DNA from 3 places in the Heliomicrobium sulfidophilum genome. Region 3 is predicted to be linked to each of the others. Evidence: riboswitches for the same ligand, from Rfam matches in the RefSeq annotation. Region 3 holds a riboswitch; each other region holds the start of a gene.
What was found. A riboswitch is a leader RNA that binds a small molecule or an ion and turns the genes downstream of it on or off. The one in region 3 is predicted to bind cobalamin.
Positions count from the first base shown of each region.

Region 1 (4,964 bases), 320 kb from region 3:
TGTGGACGACCGTAAAGGCTGGCTCCGTATTGGAGACGTACTCGCCCACGTTCACGTTCCGGGCCGAGACGAGGCCGGAGATGGGCGAACGGAGGACGGCGTTTTCCAGGTCCACCTGGGTCTGACGGACCTGGGCCAGGCTTTGGTTCAGCAGCGCTTGGGCAGACGCGACGGAGACCTCGTCAGAGGCGACCCGCTTCGCCGCCGTGTCCAGGGCGCTCTTTGCGGAATCAAAGTCGGACTTCGCTGATGCGCCCGCATCGAAGAGCGCTTTTACCCGGTCAAAGTGCCGTTGTGCGTCATCAAAGGCGATCTTGTCCATGTCCAATTGCAGGCGCGCTCGTTCCAGGCTGGCTTTGTTCACGTCGACACCGGCGTTAGCCGCATCCAAACGGGCTGCAATGTCGGCGTTATCCAGTTCCAGCAGGATATCGCCGGCGTTGACCCGCTGCCCCACTTCGGCGTTGATGCGTGCCACCTTGCCCTGTCCCTTCGGGACCAGCTTCAATTCCTCTTTCGCCGCTAGAGCGCCGCTAAAGGTCAGCACGTTCGACAGGTCGGCCCGTTCCGCCTTGGCGACGGTCACCGCCTGGGTTGTCGCTTCCTGGGCTGACGGCTCAGGCGTTTTACCGCAGCCTGTCCCCGCAGCCAGCAGGGTGACGGCGAGCAGGCCGACGCCGATTTGTTTCTTCACCGAAAATCCTCCTCTGCCAAATGCAAATGATGCTTTCATTGACAGCCGGTCTCAACCAGCCTAATATTTATCTTAGATGCTAAAATGTTTAGCGACTAAGACGTTATCATCGTAAGGGAGAGGACAAGAACTGTCAAGGGAAGAAGCGGTTAAGGAACAACAGTTGAACGCGATCAAGGACCTGTTGGAGGTCTTTTTCTACAATGTGAAATGCGCCGTCCAAGATATCGGCCCGGAGCGCAACCTGGGAGAGGGGCAGATCTTTCTTTTGTATATATTATGGAAGTCGGGGACTTGCAAAGCGACCGATATCGCCGACCAGATCGGCATCACCTCCGGCGCCGTCACCGGCATGATGGACAAACTGGCCGGTATGGGCTTGATTACGCGAGAGCGGTCGGATAAGGACCGGCGCGTCGTCATGGTCTCGCTGACCGATCAGGGTTCGCAGACGATCCAGGCGATCCAGGAGGCCCGCTTTGAACGGTTGAAGGGGCAACTGAGGGAACTCTCCAGCGCAGATCTGGCGCAGGTGGTCGGAGGGTTCGAGAAGATGAACAGTGTACTGAAGCCCGTTGGACGATGACGCGCAACATCCATCGAGGAAGAAGCGGGAGCAGAAGTCGGGCTGATTGCAGAATGTGCTAGGCTTAAAGTATATTTCGTGGTAATATTAACCAAGGGAGCTTTGGTTTTTATCACGAAAACAAAGGAGCAGAGCACATGAAAAAAAGATTGGCCATCCTGCTGACAGCCACACTTCTGATCCTGTTGGGACTTCAGTCGAGCGCCTGGGGAAACGCCATGGTGCGCATTTTCGTCAATGACCGAGACATCACCGACAGTCTCAGTGGGGCACCGTTAGTCATGGAAGATCGTATCTATGTTCCGGTGGGGTCGCTGGCAGAATCGTTGGGAGCGATCGCCCGATGGGATGAGGCGAGCAACGCCGTCTTCATCCATTCTGTAACAGATGTGAATACACAAATCGTTCGCATCGGGAAACAGCTTTTTGACGGCAAGGGCGCATGCATTGCCTGCCATAAATTCGGGACGGAAGGCAGCCTGGAGATTGGCCCCAACCTGGGAAGCATCGGATCGAAGTACGATCAAGAGAAAATCTATCGTATCTTAAGTAACCCCGTTCAAGAGAATCTCCAAGCGACGATGCCGGCGGCCGTAACGCTGTCAGATATCGAAAAGAGGATCATGGCCGAATACCTTTCGACTAGAAAGTAGGTTAGCGCGAAAGAAACCGGGGGCGCGCCGATTGAAACGATAGAGATTGTCCCTTATAATACAATCAAAGTTCAGTGCGATGTTTCAGGTGCCCCTCCGGGGGAGAATAGGGAATCGGGTGAAAGTCCCGGACGGTCCCGCCACTGTAACGAGGAGCCCTGCGCAGGATGCCACTGGGAAAACCGGGAAGGCGCGCAGTGGCGATGATTCGGAGTCAGGAGACCTGCCTGTAACATTACCGTTCATGAATGATGGCAAAGTTCATGGTTTCTTTGTTGTTGCCTCGGCAACAGCGAAGAAGCTGTGAACTTTTTCTTTTCTCCGGAGGAATCTTAATCGTAAGAAGCGCAAGGAGGTGAAATCCTTGGGTTACCAGGGGCGTGATGTGGAAGTCGTCTTCCTGGCGAAGGAGCAGTGCCTCGTGGTCGCCTGCGACTCCTGCGGCGCCATCGGCGGCAAGGAACTCGATGTTGTCCAGGTCCCGCCTTACATCGTCGGGATCTTTACCACCCGCGTGGCCCTGATGGAGGTGCTCGCCATCGGCGCAGAACCGGTGGCGCTGACAGTCGCCATCGCCAACGAGCCCTATCCGACGAGCGGAGAGGTGATTGCAGGCGTCCGCGACGAACTGGCGGCCATTGGAAAGCGTGACCTGCCCATGGTCATCAGCACCGAAAAAAACATACCCACCCGGCAGACCGGTGTCGGGATCACCGTCGTGGGCGCCGTCGAAAAAGCAGGGTTGCGTGTGGGCGCTTCCCGGCCTGGCGATAAAGTGTACTGCTTGGGCTGGCCCAAGGTGGGGGCTGAGGTAGTGACGGAGGACGGGAAGGCGATCGCCCGGGCCGGACATGTGCGGGCGCTGCTGACTCAGCCCGGTGTCCGAGAAGTCGTCCCTGTCGGCTCAAGAGGGATCCGGGTAGAGGCGGAAAACCTGGCTGCAAACGCCGGTTGCCGGATCCGCGACTGGCAGATGGATACCGGCTTGGATCTTGACAAGTCGGCGGGTCCGTCAACTTGCCTGGTCTTTACCGCCGAGAGGGAGCCCCTGACGGTCGCCGGAGCGCCCATTCATTATCTTGGCAAATTGGCGGAGAGAGGCGGATGATGGGTGCCACTGAGGACGACGGCAGGATTGCCAGCATTTGTTCAGGTTCTTCAACAAAAATGGAAAGAAGGTCTGTCTCATGAGCAACATGCAGATGCATTATAATGAAACGCATGCGTCCTGGAAAAGCGTCCGTGGAATCGCTTTGATGGGCGTACTCATCGCCTTGAGCGCCGTCGGGGCGATGATCAAAATCCCCAGCCCGGTCGGTACGATCGGGCTCGATTCCTTTCCCGGGTTTTTCGCCGCCCTGGCCCTCGGCGCCACGGGAGGGATGATCGTCATCACTCTCGGTCACCTGCTCACCGCCATGGTGGTCGGCTTTCCCCTGACTCTGCCCATCCATCTCTTCATCGCGGTGCAGATGGCCTTGTGGGCTTATGTCTTTTATGTGATGAATGATCGCTTTGGCTTGACGGCGGCCTTCGTCGTCGGCGTATTTCTCAACGGTGTTGTCTCGTCATTGACCATGCTGCTTATGGGCGGCTGGGGCGCTGTGGCGGCTGTCATGCCGTTCCTGGTTACCGGTTCTGCCGTTAACGTGGGCTTAGCTGCAGTCGCCTACCGAGGGGCGAAGGGAAGGTTCATGTAACGACGGAGGATCCTCCTTACGAATCAATCATATCTTCAACGCCAACATTAACCGCAGTTGTCAAGGACTGCGGTCTTTTCTTTTCCTGCAAGAACTTCGCCCGATTACCGTGATTGTGGTATGATAAAATCATACAAAAAGAATGAAGCAACGTGGCAATCCATAATAGGAAGGCAGTGCAGTCGAACCATTGAATCCGTTTTATAAGCTGATCTTGACGCCGCTCATCTGGGCCACGAATTTCGTCATGGGGCGCCTCCTCGTCGTCGCCATCCCGGCCTTCGCCTTATCGAGCATCCGCTTCACCATCGCCGCGCTGATCATGCTGCCCCTGGCGCTTCGCACATACCCTGCCCGGAAGATCTCCCGGCGTTCCTGGGGCTGGATCGGCTTGATGGCGGTGGCCGGGGTATGCCTCTTCAACACGGTCCTCTATCTCGGTTTGCGCTACACCACATCGGTAAACGCCACATTGATCAATTCGCTGAGCCCGATGGTGACGGCCATGCTCGTCTTTCTCATCGATCGGGAGAAGATTCAGCGCAATCAGGCTGCCGGTATCATCTTGTCGGTGGTAGGCATCGCTGTCGTAGCGGCCCATGGTTCGTGGGAACAGTTGGCTCAACTGTCCTTTAATCCCGGCGACCTGCTTGTCTTGTTGGCGACGGCGCTCTGGGCGCTGTACACCATCGCCGGACGCAAGGTGGCCCAAGAGGTCCCTGTGCTGGCTGCGACGGGCTACTCCTTCGCCATCGGCGCACTCCTCTTGCTGCCCATGGGCCTGCTCGATTGGAACCTTTCCGCCGCCACCCGTCAGCCGGCGGCACCCTGGATGTGGGGGGCTGCCGTATACTTGGGACTTTTCGCGTCAGTCATCGCCTTCTACTGGTGGAACCAGGCGGTGCAAGCCTACGGCGCTACCGTGTCGTCCCTCTTTCAGAATCTAATCACCGTCTACGCCGCCGGCATTGCTTATTGGGGATTGCAGGAACCCCTTTATGGCTACCACTGGCTCGGCGGGGCGCTGGTGTTCGGGGGCGCTTTGCTGGCCTCGGGCATCTTTCAAAGGAAAGAGCCGATGAAAAGGGTCATGTCCCCATAAAGGGCGAATGAAAAAATGAAAAACCGCCTCCGGGGAAAGACCTTGGGAGGCTGCTTCTATTGTCTTCTTTTTATCTGTCATTCAGGAGTCGTCGCAGTAACCGGCAATGTGAAATAAAAAAGGCTCCCCATGCCAGGCTGGCTTTGCACGCCGATCTGCCCGCCATGGGCGATCACGATCTGCTTGGCGATGGCGAGGCCGAGGCCGGCCCCTTCTGCCTGACGCGAAC
Region 1 is NZ_JBVTZZ010000005.1:1,824,418-1,829,381, forward strand. Features, by position in the region: gene AC0CW1_RS14325 (efflux RND transporter periplasmic adaptor subunit) at 1-694, opposite strand, end outside; gene AC0CW1_RS14330 (MarR family transcriptional regulator) at 858-1,280, shown strand; gene AC0CW1_RS14335 (stalk domain-containing protein) at 1,418-1,933, shown strand; cobalamin riboswitch at 2,003-2,178, shown strand; gene AC0CW1_RS14340 (AIR synthase related protein) at 2,289-3,041, shown strand; gene AC0CW1_RS14345 (ECF transporter S component) at 3,121-3,633, shown strand; gene AC0CW1_RS14350 (DMT family transporter) at 3,824-4,735, shown strand; gene AC0CW1_RS14355 (sensor histidine kinase) at 4,813-4,964, opposite strand, start outside.
Region 1: it holds a riboswitch for cobalamin, as region 3 does, so the genes downstream of both, AC0CW1_RS14340 (AIR synthase related protein) here and AC0CW1_RS15835 (uroporphyrinogen decarboxylase/cobalamine-independent methonine synthase family protein) in region 3, are expected to answer to the same signal.

Region 2 (4,964 bases), on a different contig from region 3:
TCTGGCACCGGTGTCCGTCCAGCCAGGCGAGTGATGATCACCGTCTGGGAGACGTCGGGGAGGGTAAACTCCTTGCGCAGGCTCGCCGCGGCAGCCAAGAAGGAACTGACGCCGGGGATGACCTCATAGGGGATGCCCAGTTCGTCGAGGGTGTCCATCTGTTCCCGAATGGCGCCGTAGATGCTCGGATCGCCCGTATGCACCCGGGCCACTTTTTTTCCCTCGGCCACGGACCGCTTCATGACATCCAGCACCGCCTCCAGAGTCATCGAGGCGCTGTTATGGATCTCTGCGTCAGGGCGGCAGACGTAAAGGACGTCCGGATTGACGAGCGTTCCGGCGTAGATGACCACATCGGCCTCAGCAAGGCGCTTCTGCCCCTTGACGGTGATCAAATCAGGATCGCCCGGTCCCGCTCCGATAAAACTGATCAAATCGACATCCCCTTTTCTTTGACAATCAACAGACTGAGATAATCGAGCTTTTGCTCGACCAGGGAAGCCAGGTCACAGACGATCCGCTCCTCCGGCGTTCCGCAGCGGGCCACAAAGGCAGCCGATTCGGCCCGCCCCTCCTCTTGCAACACCCGATAGATCTCATCGAAGCGGGAGGCCACCTTCATCAGCACAAGGTTGGGAAACTGCCGCAACAAGGGACGCAGTTCCTCAGGGTCACGCAAAGCCGGTACGACGACCAAGGGCTCCTCTCCCTCGGCGAGAGGGAGGTTGAGCCGGGAAGCGCTGGCGGAAAAAGAGGTGACGCCGGGGACGCTCTCGACAGATACAGCCGGTTCAATCTCCCGGAGCGCTTTTAACAGGTAGCCATAGGTGGAAAAGAGCAGGCAGTCGCCGATGGTGACGAAGGCCGCATCCTTCCCGGCAGCGAGCACCTGGTAAATCTGTTGCGCCGCTTCCTTCCAGGCATCCCGGAGGAGGCGGTCATCCTGGGTCATGGGCAGGTGCAGCGACGCCACCTCTGCGGTCTCGGGCAGGATGTCCCGGATGATGGTCAGCGCCACACCCTCGCCGCCCCCCTTGCCACGGGGCGTAAAGATCACCGGCGTCGTCTCCAACAGGGCGACGGCCCGCCGCGTCAAGAGCGACGGATCGCCCGGCCCGACGCCGATGCCGTAAAATCGGCCCAACATTCAGCCACTCTCCTTTCGGGTCCAGATGATGGTGACAGGATTCTGACTTTTCCACAGGTGAACGGAACCGGCCGGCTCCAACCGGTTCACCTGGATCTGACTGGCCTGAAAAGGGATCCCCTTTTCCCGCAGCCATTGGGTAGCGGTAAAGACCGTTTCGACAGTGACGGCGTTGAGGACCAGCCGGCCGCCCGCCTTCAGGCGGCGCCAAAGGGTCTCCAGGATCTCCGGCAGTTTTCCGCCGGAGCCGCCGACGATCACCGCGTCGGGCGCCGGCAGATCGGCCAGCGCCTCCGGCGCCTCGCCCAACACGGCAACGAGATTGTCCACGCCATGCTTGCGGCCGTTGGCTTCGATCAGATCGCAGCCGGCCTGGCCCCGCTCCACGGCGAAAACCTTTCCACCTCGGGACTGCAAGGCTGCTTCCACGCTGATCGAACCGGTGCCGGCGCCCACATCCCAGACGATATCCCCTGGCCCGACCTGGGCACGGACCAGCGTGAGCGCCCGGATGTCCGACTTAGTCATGGGGACCTGGCCGCGGACGAAGGCATCATCAGGCAAACCGATGGCAGGCGGTTTGCTGTTCGATTTGGCCTCAACGCCGCCCTGTACGATCAAAAGAGACGGTCGATATGCACCTGTTTTCGCGAGTGCAATTGTATGTACAGTGCCAGCCTCAACCGATTCATTTTTATAACCGAGGTTGCGCGTCACGAAGGCGCGCCGTTCCCCCTCCCCTTGTGCGTCAAGGTAAGCAGCGATCGCTTCGGGCGAATGGTCCGGATCGGTCAGGAAGGCAACCCACCCTGCATGGGTCAGGGCAGCAAGGGCATCCCCCATAGGTCGACCATGCATGCTCTTCCAGGCAGCCTCCTGCCAGGGCAGTTTGAGGCGTGCGAAAGCCATCTGCAAGGAACTCAGACCCGGGATGACCCTAAGCGTGTCGGCCCCAAGGGAACGGACCAGACGAGGCAAGAGGCTGTAATAGCCGGGATCGCCCGATACGAGAACAGCGACGCGCCGGGACAGACGTTCCGCCGCGATGTAATCGATCAGATCATCGAGATGGCGGTCGATGATCCTGCCAGGTTTGTCATACCTGGCGAAGAGCGCCAGCGCCCGAGGACCTCCGACGAGCAATTCGGCTTCCTCGACCGCTTGCAGCGCCGCCGGTGTCAAATATTCTTCTGTGCCGGGACCGATGCCGACGACGGTGACCGGAAATCCCGGTCTAGTCCCGGAAGCGTTGCATGGCGACTCCACCCTAGCGGTTCTCCCTTCAAATCGGTGAATATGACGGAAACGGTTCTTCCAAAGCGTTGTGCCGCTTTTTCGGCGGACACGTCAGCCAGGTGGTGAAACAAGTCCAGACGTCGGGCCCCTTTGAGCAGTTCCACCGTCGCTTCGGCCGTGTTGGCCTCCAACAGCGCTCGGACAATTTCCAAGGGCAATCCGCAGAGAGCTGCATGGGCGGCAATGATCTCTCTGCGCCCGTCGGCGACATGGCTGTGGGTGTGAAAGATGCCGCCAGCCACCTTGACCAGCTTCCCCACATGACCCCAGAGGAGAACCTCCTGAACGCCCTTCTTGGCGCAGGTGTCCAGCATATGGCCGACGAAGTTGCTCATCAGCACAATAGCGTCAGCGGGCGCCCCCCGCTGCTCCAAACCGCGCCGGCCCATATGGCCGGGCGTCAGAAAAAGGGTCCGGTGTCCGGCCGCCAAGGCCACATCGATCTGCGGTTCCAGGCTGTGTTTGAAGGCCTCTTCGGACATGGGATTGACGATGCCTGTCGTCCCCAAGATGGAGATGCCGCCGACGACGCCCAAGCGGGGGTTCAATGTGGATGGCCCAACCCGCTCCCCTTCCGGCGCCCAGACGATGAGGCGAACCCCTTTGCCAGGTGGAAGCGCTTCTTTGACAGCGTCGGTGATCATGGCGCGCGGCGTCGGGTTGATGGCCGCTTCCCCCACCGGAACGGCCAAACCCGGTTTGGTCACCCGTCCGACACCCAGTCCCCCGTCGATGTGAATCCCTTCCGGGGCAGGCCATGCAGTTACACGGATCGCCATGCCATGGGTCGCGTCAGGGTCGTCGCCGCCGTCCTTGATCACCTGGCAGGTGACTTTTCCAGTCTCGATGACTGAGGGTTCATGGTCGTCGATCCGCTCTGCCCGGACTATCAGCCGGTCGCCTTGAGGCAAGGGGATCTCCACCATCAGCAATTCGTCATCGGGCAGGAAAGTTTCATCCGCTTGAGATGGATCGGCTCGCAAGGAGCGATCCACCTTGCGGAACATATTAAATACATTCCCCTTCGAAACAGCGGGAAGCTCAGTCCTATCATCGGATGCTTCGGCAAGGGTTCCATAGATCAGCCCTGTCGCCGCCTTGGCCGCAGCGGCGGCGCAGGAGCCCGTCGTATAGCCTTTTCGCAGTTGTTCCCACTCTCCCCGCCCATAAAAAAAACCCACCCCCTCAGCAAGGTGTGGGATTTGACACAAATGAAAACCTGAGGAATTAAATGACCATTCCCCGGTCCGGTCACCTCCCCCGTAGCGCGCGGGTTCTTGCGGTGGGGGCAGTCAGGTCTCCTGGCTTAGGCTCATCGGCACGCTTCGCCTTCCCGGTTCCCCGGTGGCTATAGAAGCGCCCTCCCCATCACAGTGGCGGCACCGCGTCGGATTCACACCGACTTCCCTGCGTCATACGTGACGCCTGCCCCGAATATGCGTAATGTGATACATAAAATTATTCGCCGTCTTTTGAATCATTCCTGCAAATCCAAAGAACTTTTCTGTCGTCACTGCGGATCAGGGAGATTTTTTCGACATCGCCTCGCCGCAAACGGCGCAGGCGGCGATTTTCCGCCTCCAGGCGAGCGATGGCGTCCCGCCGTTCACTGTCCACCGTCTCCAACAAGGCCATCAACACACGGCGACTGAGTCTTAATTGATTCAGCCGTGAGCGCAGGTAGTCCACTTCATCCTTTAGCGCTTCCAGCGATTCGCGAATACCTTCTCCCATGGGTCCCGCCCTCCTGCCTGTGTCTTATCACCATTTTATGTCAAAGGCAGGCGAACTATCCCACAAGAGAGACTTCGATCAACCATCAAGACAGACTTCGATCAATCTTCGAAACGATACCGCCTGGCGATCCTTTCGACGGCCTCACCTAATCGCGCCTCAGAAACAACCAGGGCAATGCGCACATAACCTTCGCCCCGCTCGCCAAAAGCATTGCCCGGGACGACGAGGACACCCGTTTCACGCAGCAATTCCTCGGCGAAAGCGTAGGAGGAGGCAAACCTTTTAGGCACCGGGGCCCAGACAAACATGGAGGCCTTCGGCTTATCCATCTGCCAGCCGATGCGGGCCAAGCCGTCGACGAGCACATCACGTCGGCGCTGATAGGCCCTGGCATTTTCCTCGACAATCTCCTGAGGCCCCCGCAAGGCCGCCACAGCCGCCCATTGGACCGCCTTGAAGACGCCGTAGTCGATATTCGATTTCAGGTTGGCCAGAACAGCAAGGACTTCGCCGTTGCCGACGGCCATGCCCAAGCGGCATCCGGCCAGGTTGTAGGACTTAGAGACAGAGTGAAATTCGATGCCTACCTCTTTCGCCCCTGGCGCTTGCAGGAAACTTGTCGGGCGGTAGCCGTCATAGGCCAGTTCCGAATAGGCGATATCATGGAGGACGATGATACGGTTGCGGCGGGCAAATTCGACGACGCGGGTAAAAAAGTCCAACTCCGCCGTGGCCGCCGCCGGGTTGCTGGGGTAATTCAGAATCATCAGCTTGGCCCGGCGAA
Region 2 is NZ_JBVTZZ010000004.1:354,347-359,310, reverse strand. Features, by position in the region: gene cobM (precorrin-4 C(11)-methyltransferase) at 1-434, opposite strand, end outside; gene cobI (precorrin-2 C(20)-methyltransferase) at 431-1,147, opposite strand; gene cbiE (precorrin-6y C5,15-methyltransferase (decarboxylating) subunit CbiE) at 1,148-2,413, opposite strand; gene cbiD (cobalt-precorrin-5B (C(1))-methyltransferase CbiD) at 2,326-3,624, opposite strand; cobalamin riboswitch at 3,717-3,888, opposite strand; gene AC0CW1_RS03300 (hypothetical protein) at 3,902-4,177, opposite strand; gene AC0CW1_RS03295 (LL-diaminopimelate aminotransferase) at 4,279-4,964, opposite strand, start outside.
Region 2: it holds a riboswitch for cobalamin, as region 3 does, so the genes downstream of both, cbiD (cobalt-precorrin-5B (C(1))-methyltransferase CbiD) here and AC0CW1_RS15835 (uroporphyrinogen decarboxylase/cobalamine-independent methonine synthase family protein) in region 3, are expected to answer to the same signal.

Region 3 (4,964 bases):
AAAAGACCTTGCAGAAGAGCGGCTTGCCTCCTCACTGGCTGGAACTGGAGATCAGCGAGGAAGTCATCCTCCGTTTTGCCGACCTCGCCCCTGTCGTGCTGGGCGATCTGAAAGCGCTCGGCGTCAGCCTGACGATGGACCAGTACGGAAAGGGCAACACCTTCATCGCCCTGTTGCAGAAGCTGCCCATCGACACGGTCAAGATCGCCGCGCCCCTTGTCGTCGACGTGGGCGCCATTCACGACGCCCAAGCGATCGTCAAGGCCATGATCGCCCTCGCCCACAGCCTGGGCCTGCGCGTCGCCGCCGACGGCGTCGGGACGAAAGAACAGTTTGCCTTTTTGCAGGCGGCCGGTTGTGACGAGGTGCAGGGGCACTTCTTCAGCAATCCCCTTTCGGCGGAGGAGATGGGGCGGTTGCTTTGAAAAACAGCAATAACGCTTGCAAGGCGGCTGAATCGATCGTCATGGTAATGCCGGGGCCGATGTCGTTCGGTTTGTTGTTAGCTAATTTCCCTAAATCGAATTGCATACAAAGGGCCGAGAAAAATAGGAACCCTGCCGCCCCATAGGAGGGGCAGGCAGGGTTTTCTCCTTCTATGAAAAGTCTTCAATGACCTGCTTCAGCCGCTCCGCCAGATAGGCCGTCCCTTGAGCGATTTCCTGCTGGCTCAAAGACAGGCGGACCCTTTTTTCGTCCATGTCGGCTGCCTCCAGCAACAACCCCGACAAACCGCGGGCCTTGCGGTCGATCTCCAATAGCAGTTCGATCCCGCCGGCTTCAGGGAGATAAGCCACTTCCAATTCATCAAGTTTTCGCTGGAAGTGGCGCGTCGGCTTATACTCGAAGTTCTGAATGAAGGGAATGCCCCGTCCCGCATAAGAGGCTTCGTTTTTCACCTTATAAAGGCGGAAGCCCAGTTGTTCGACGGCCTCCATGACAGCGGCCATATGGGGGTGGGGCCGTACCTGCAGATTGTCCCTGTCGGAGGGGTCAAGGGCCATTTCCACTTCCAGTTCAGTCTGCACCCAGACAGGGGTGTGGCCGACCGAGACAGGGGTGAAGGGGGAGAGGCGAAAGGAAAAGGGGACCTCCCGTTCCTCACCTGGCTGCAACTCGATGGGCAGGTTGATATCCACCTTCTGCACCGGGGCGTTCATCATCACCTTGCGGTCATCCATCTCTTTTTCGTACTGGGTCATCACCATCAGGCTGATTTTTTCAATCTGCTGCGCTACACCGCCGCCCTTGATCCGGATGACGCCGCTCACATCCGAACCGGCTGTCACCGTCTGTTGATCGAAGATGGCATCGACTTTGGCGCCGCCAATCCCAAGGCTGGCCAGAGTTTTCTTGAAAAAACTCATCTGTGGTCCTCCTCTTTCATCATGGAATCTTATCGGCGATTGATTTCTCCACTATGTTCCAGATCTAGTGTAACCGGAATGTGGGTTTCAATCAACGCAGAATTTCAAGTCAATGACAGAGCTGCCTGTACGGGTTGCTTGCAGGAAGTCGATCCGTTATGATAAAAATGGGATGATATTGGAACGCTTGTACCAATCGGCTTATCTCATTGGAGCATCATCATTCCCCATAAAAGGGCCTTCTTTTTATATTGATGGAACAGGCGATGATTGAAATGGACTTGAGCGAAAAGCTGAAAATCTTATCGACGGCGGCCAAATACGATGTCTCCTGTTCCTCCAGCGGCAGCAACCGGGGGAGGAAGGCCGGCGCCATCGGCAGCACCGCTGCTTCCGGCATCTGTCATAGCTGGTCCGACGACGGCCGCTGCATCTCCCTGCTCAAGGTCCTCTTCTCCAACGTCTGCTGCTATGATTGCTCCTTCTGCGTCAACCGCGTTTCCAACGACGTCCCCCGGGCCTCCTTCACCCCTGACGAGCTGGCCGACCTGACGATCAACTTTTACCGCCGCAACTACATCGAAGGGCTCTTTCTCAGTTCCGCCATCGAGAAGGGACCGGACCATACGATGGAACAACTGGTGCAGACCGTCCGCAAGTTGCGCACCGAATACCGTTTCAACGGATACATCCACCTCAAAGCGATCCCAGGGGCTGACAGCCGCCTCATCGCCGAGGCGGGCGCCCTCGTCGACCGGATGAGCGTCAACATCGAGCTGCCCACCAGTGAGGGCTTGCGCCGCCTCGCCCCCCAGAAGAAGAAGGAGAACATCCTCCGGCCGATGGGGCAGATCACCGGCGCCATCGCGCAAAACCGGGAGGAGCGGCGGCAGTTTCGCCGGACGCCCGCCTTCGTCCCCGCCGGACAGAGCACCCAATTGATTATCGGGGCCACGCCCGAATCGGACCGGCAGATCTTCACCCTCGCTGAGGGCCTCTACCGCAAATTCCAACTGAAGCGCGTCTACTACTCGGCCTATGTGCCTGTGAGCGGCGACCCGCGCCTGCCGGCTTTGCCGGCGCCGCCGCTCTTGCGCGAACACCGGCTCTACCAGGCCGACTGGCTGCTGCGTTTTTATGACTTTCAAGCCGATGAGATCGTCGACGCCGACAACCCCAACCTGGACCTGGAACTGGACCCAAAGACAGGCTGGGCGCTGCGCCACCTCGGCTTTTTCCCCGTCGAGATCAACCGCGCCGACTACCGCACCCTCCTGCGGGTGCCCGGCATCGGCGTCAAGTCGGCCAAGCGCATCCTCGCCGCCCGGCGGGTAGGGCGGATCCACTTCGAGCACCTGGGCCGGATGGGCGTCGTCATGAAGCGGGCGCGCTACTTCATCACCTGCAACGGCTGCTACTACGGCGAGATCGGACCGGACGCGGCCAGCCTCCGCCAGCGGTTGATCATGCCGGAGCGGGGGATAGCGAAGGGGATGGCTGGCGGGGAACAGTTGACCTTGTTTGGGGAGCCGGCCCCCATCGAGGACCGTTGGTCGGTGGTGACGGGAGACTTATAAGGGAAGGAGTCGGCATACGAAAAAGTAAGCGCCCATGAAGGAATCGTATAGTTCGTCGCGAACATACTAACTCATAAACCGAATAGGTCTGGGAACAGGTCACCTGTCCGATGACAGGTGTGAAAAGGGAAGCCGGTGTGAAACCGGCGCGGTCCCGCCACTGTGAGAGGGAGGCCCCCGTGCCATGTCACTGGCGCTATGCCGGGAAGACGCGATGCGGCCCATGATCTCAAGCCAGGAGACCTGCCTGTTCTAAAACTGCCGGTGTACCTACGCGGATAGGGAGGTGGTCTGCTTTGCCGTTCATGCATTGCTTTGTGGGGATGCGTCACGGCCCAAGAGAACCATAACCTTAGCCGAAAGGCTGAGGTTTTTTGCGTTCGAAGGGCCGAGAAGGCATGTTTTCTGCTTCTTCCTCATAGGAAAGGAATAACAACTGCATCATGCGAACAGGTCGCCTGCCGAAGGGCAGGCGTGAAAAGGGAAGTCCGGTGCAAAACCGGCGCGGTCCCGCCACTGTAAGGGTGTGATGAGGCTCTTCCATGTCACTGGCAGCATGCTGCCGGGAAGACAGAGCCCCAGATGACCCCGAGCCAGGAGACCTGCCTGTTCGTGATCACCGATCGCACCTACGGAGGATAGGGAGGTGATGAATAGGAAAGGCGCATCTCATGGCGCTTGGCCATTTGTTCATCATTTCACCCCCAGTCGATCGGCTGGGGGTTTTTGCATGGCGACACAAAAAAGGAGGACACACCATGTTATACCCTGGCGTCACCACCGGAATCGGAAGTCTGCCTCACGGTGATGTAGAAAGCGCGATGGCGGTCATCCGCCAGTTCTGCCCAGAGATGCCCCATTGGCCCCAACTGCATTCAACGTATGCCGGGGACAGCCTTCTCGCTGCCGCGCTGTCGCCGTTGCAACGGGTAGGGTTGATCACAGGAAAAAGCAACGGCTATCCGGTGATCGACACAAAGTCCGATAGCTTCCCCGACGCCTTGGCCGCTTTTTATGAAGCCTACGAGAATGAGGCGGCCTGTTGGATCCATCTCCATGAAGAGTCTCCCTTTCATATCGACCTGGATAGTTACCTGGCCTTCAAATCCACGATTGCCGATGAACATCACCAGTGGACGGACGTGACCGCTCTCCAAGGTGAGATCCTCGGTCCGCTCACCCTCGCTTTGAATGTGGTTGATGGCAAAGGGCGCGCCGTCATTCATGAGCGTCTCCTCTGGGATGTGCTCTGCAAGAACTGTGCCATGAACGCCGCCTGGCAGGTCAAAGACCTGCGCAGAACCGAGCATCCCGTGCTGTTGATGATCGATGAGCCAGGGATGATCGGATTTGACGATAGTACTCAGGACTCCTTAACCGCCGAAGACCTGCAAAGAGGCTTGCAGGAAATCATCGTGGCCATCAAACGCATGGGTGGCCTGGCCGGCATCCATGTCTGCGGGTCTACCGATGGCGCCATCCTCTTTGCCAGCGGCGCAGATGTCGTCGGATTTGACGCCTATCGTTCCATCGATACCCTTACCGATCATATCCCGGAACTGATCGCTTTTCTCGAACGGGGCGGTTGGCTGGCCTGGGGAATCGTGCCGGTCACCGGCGCTTTTGCCCATGAAAGCGCCCTTTCCCTGACGCGGCGGCTCCACCAGCAGATCGACGAATTGACGCGCTTGGGCGTTCCAGAAGCGCTGCTCCTCCGGCAGACGGCGCTCACCCCGGCTTGCGGCGCGGGAAGTTTATCGGAGGAAGAGGCGGAAGCGATCTATGGACGGTTGCGCGAGGTGTCGACGCTCTGGGGCTGGTATTGATGACACCGCTTTCACCGGCGCCGGGAAGCTGGCTTCCCCTCCTCCCCGGATTGCGCGGCCGCCTCGAAAAAGAGTGCATCCTCATCGCCGCCGATGGGCCCTGGCGCTGTGTCAGTTCCGGCATCCTCGGCGGGGGGATCAGCGAAAGACGGTTTTTCGTCAACCGTCAGGTGCGCAAGGATTATGACGACCGC
Region 3 is NZ_JBVTZZ010000005.1:2,142,910-2,147,873, forward strand. Features, by position in the region: gene AC0CW1_RS15820 (two-component system response regulator) at 1-425, shown strand, start outside; gene AC0CW1_RS15825 (sporulation protein) at 597-1,367, opposite strand; gene AC0CW1_RS15830 (putative DNA modification/repair radical SAM protein) at 1,643-2,944, shown strand; cobalamin riboswitch at 3,024-3,209, shown strand; cobalamin riboswitch at 3,379-3,568, shown strand; gene AC0CW1_RS15835 (uroporphyrinogen decarboxylase/cobalamine-independent methonine synthase family protein) at 3,703-4,770, shown strand; gene AC0CW1_RS15840 (adenosylcobinamide amidohydrolase) at 4,770-4,964, shown strand, end outside.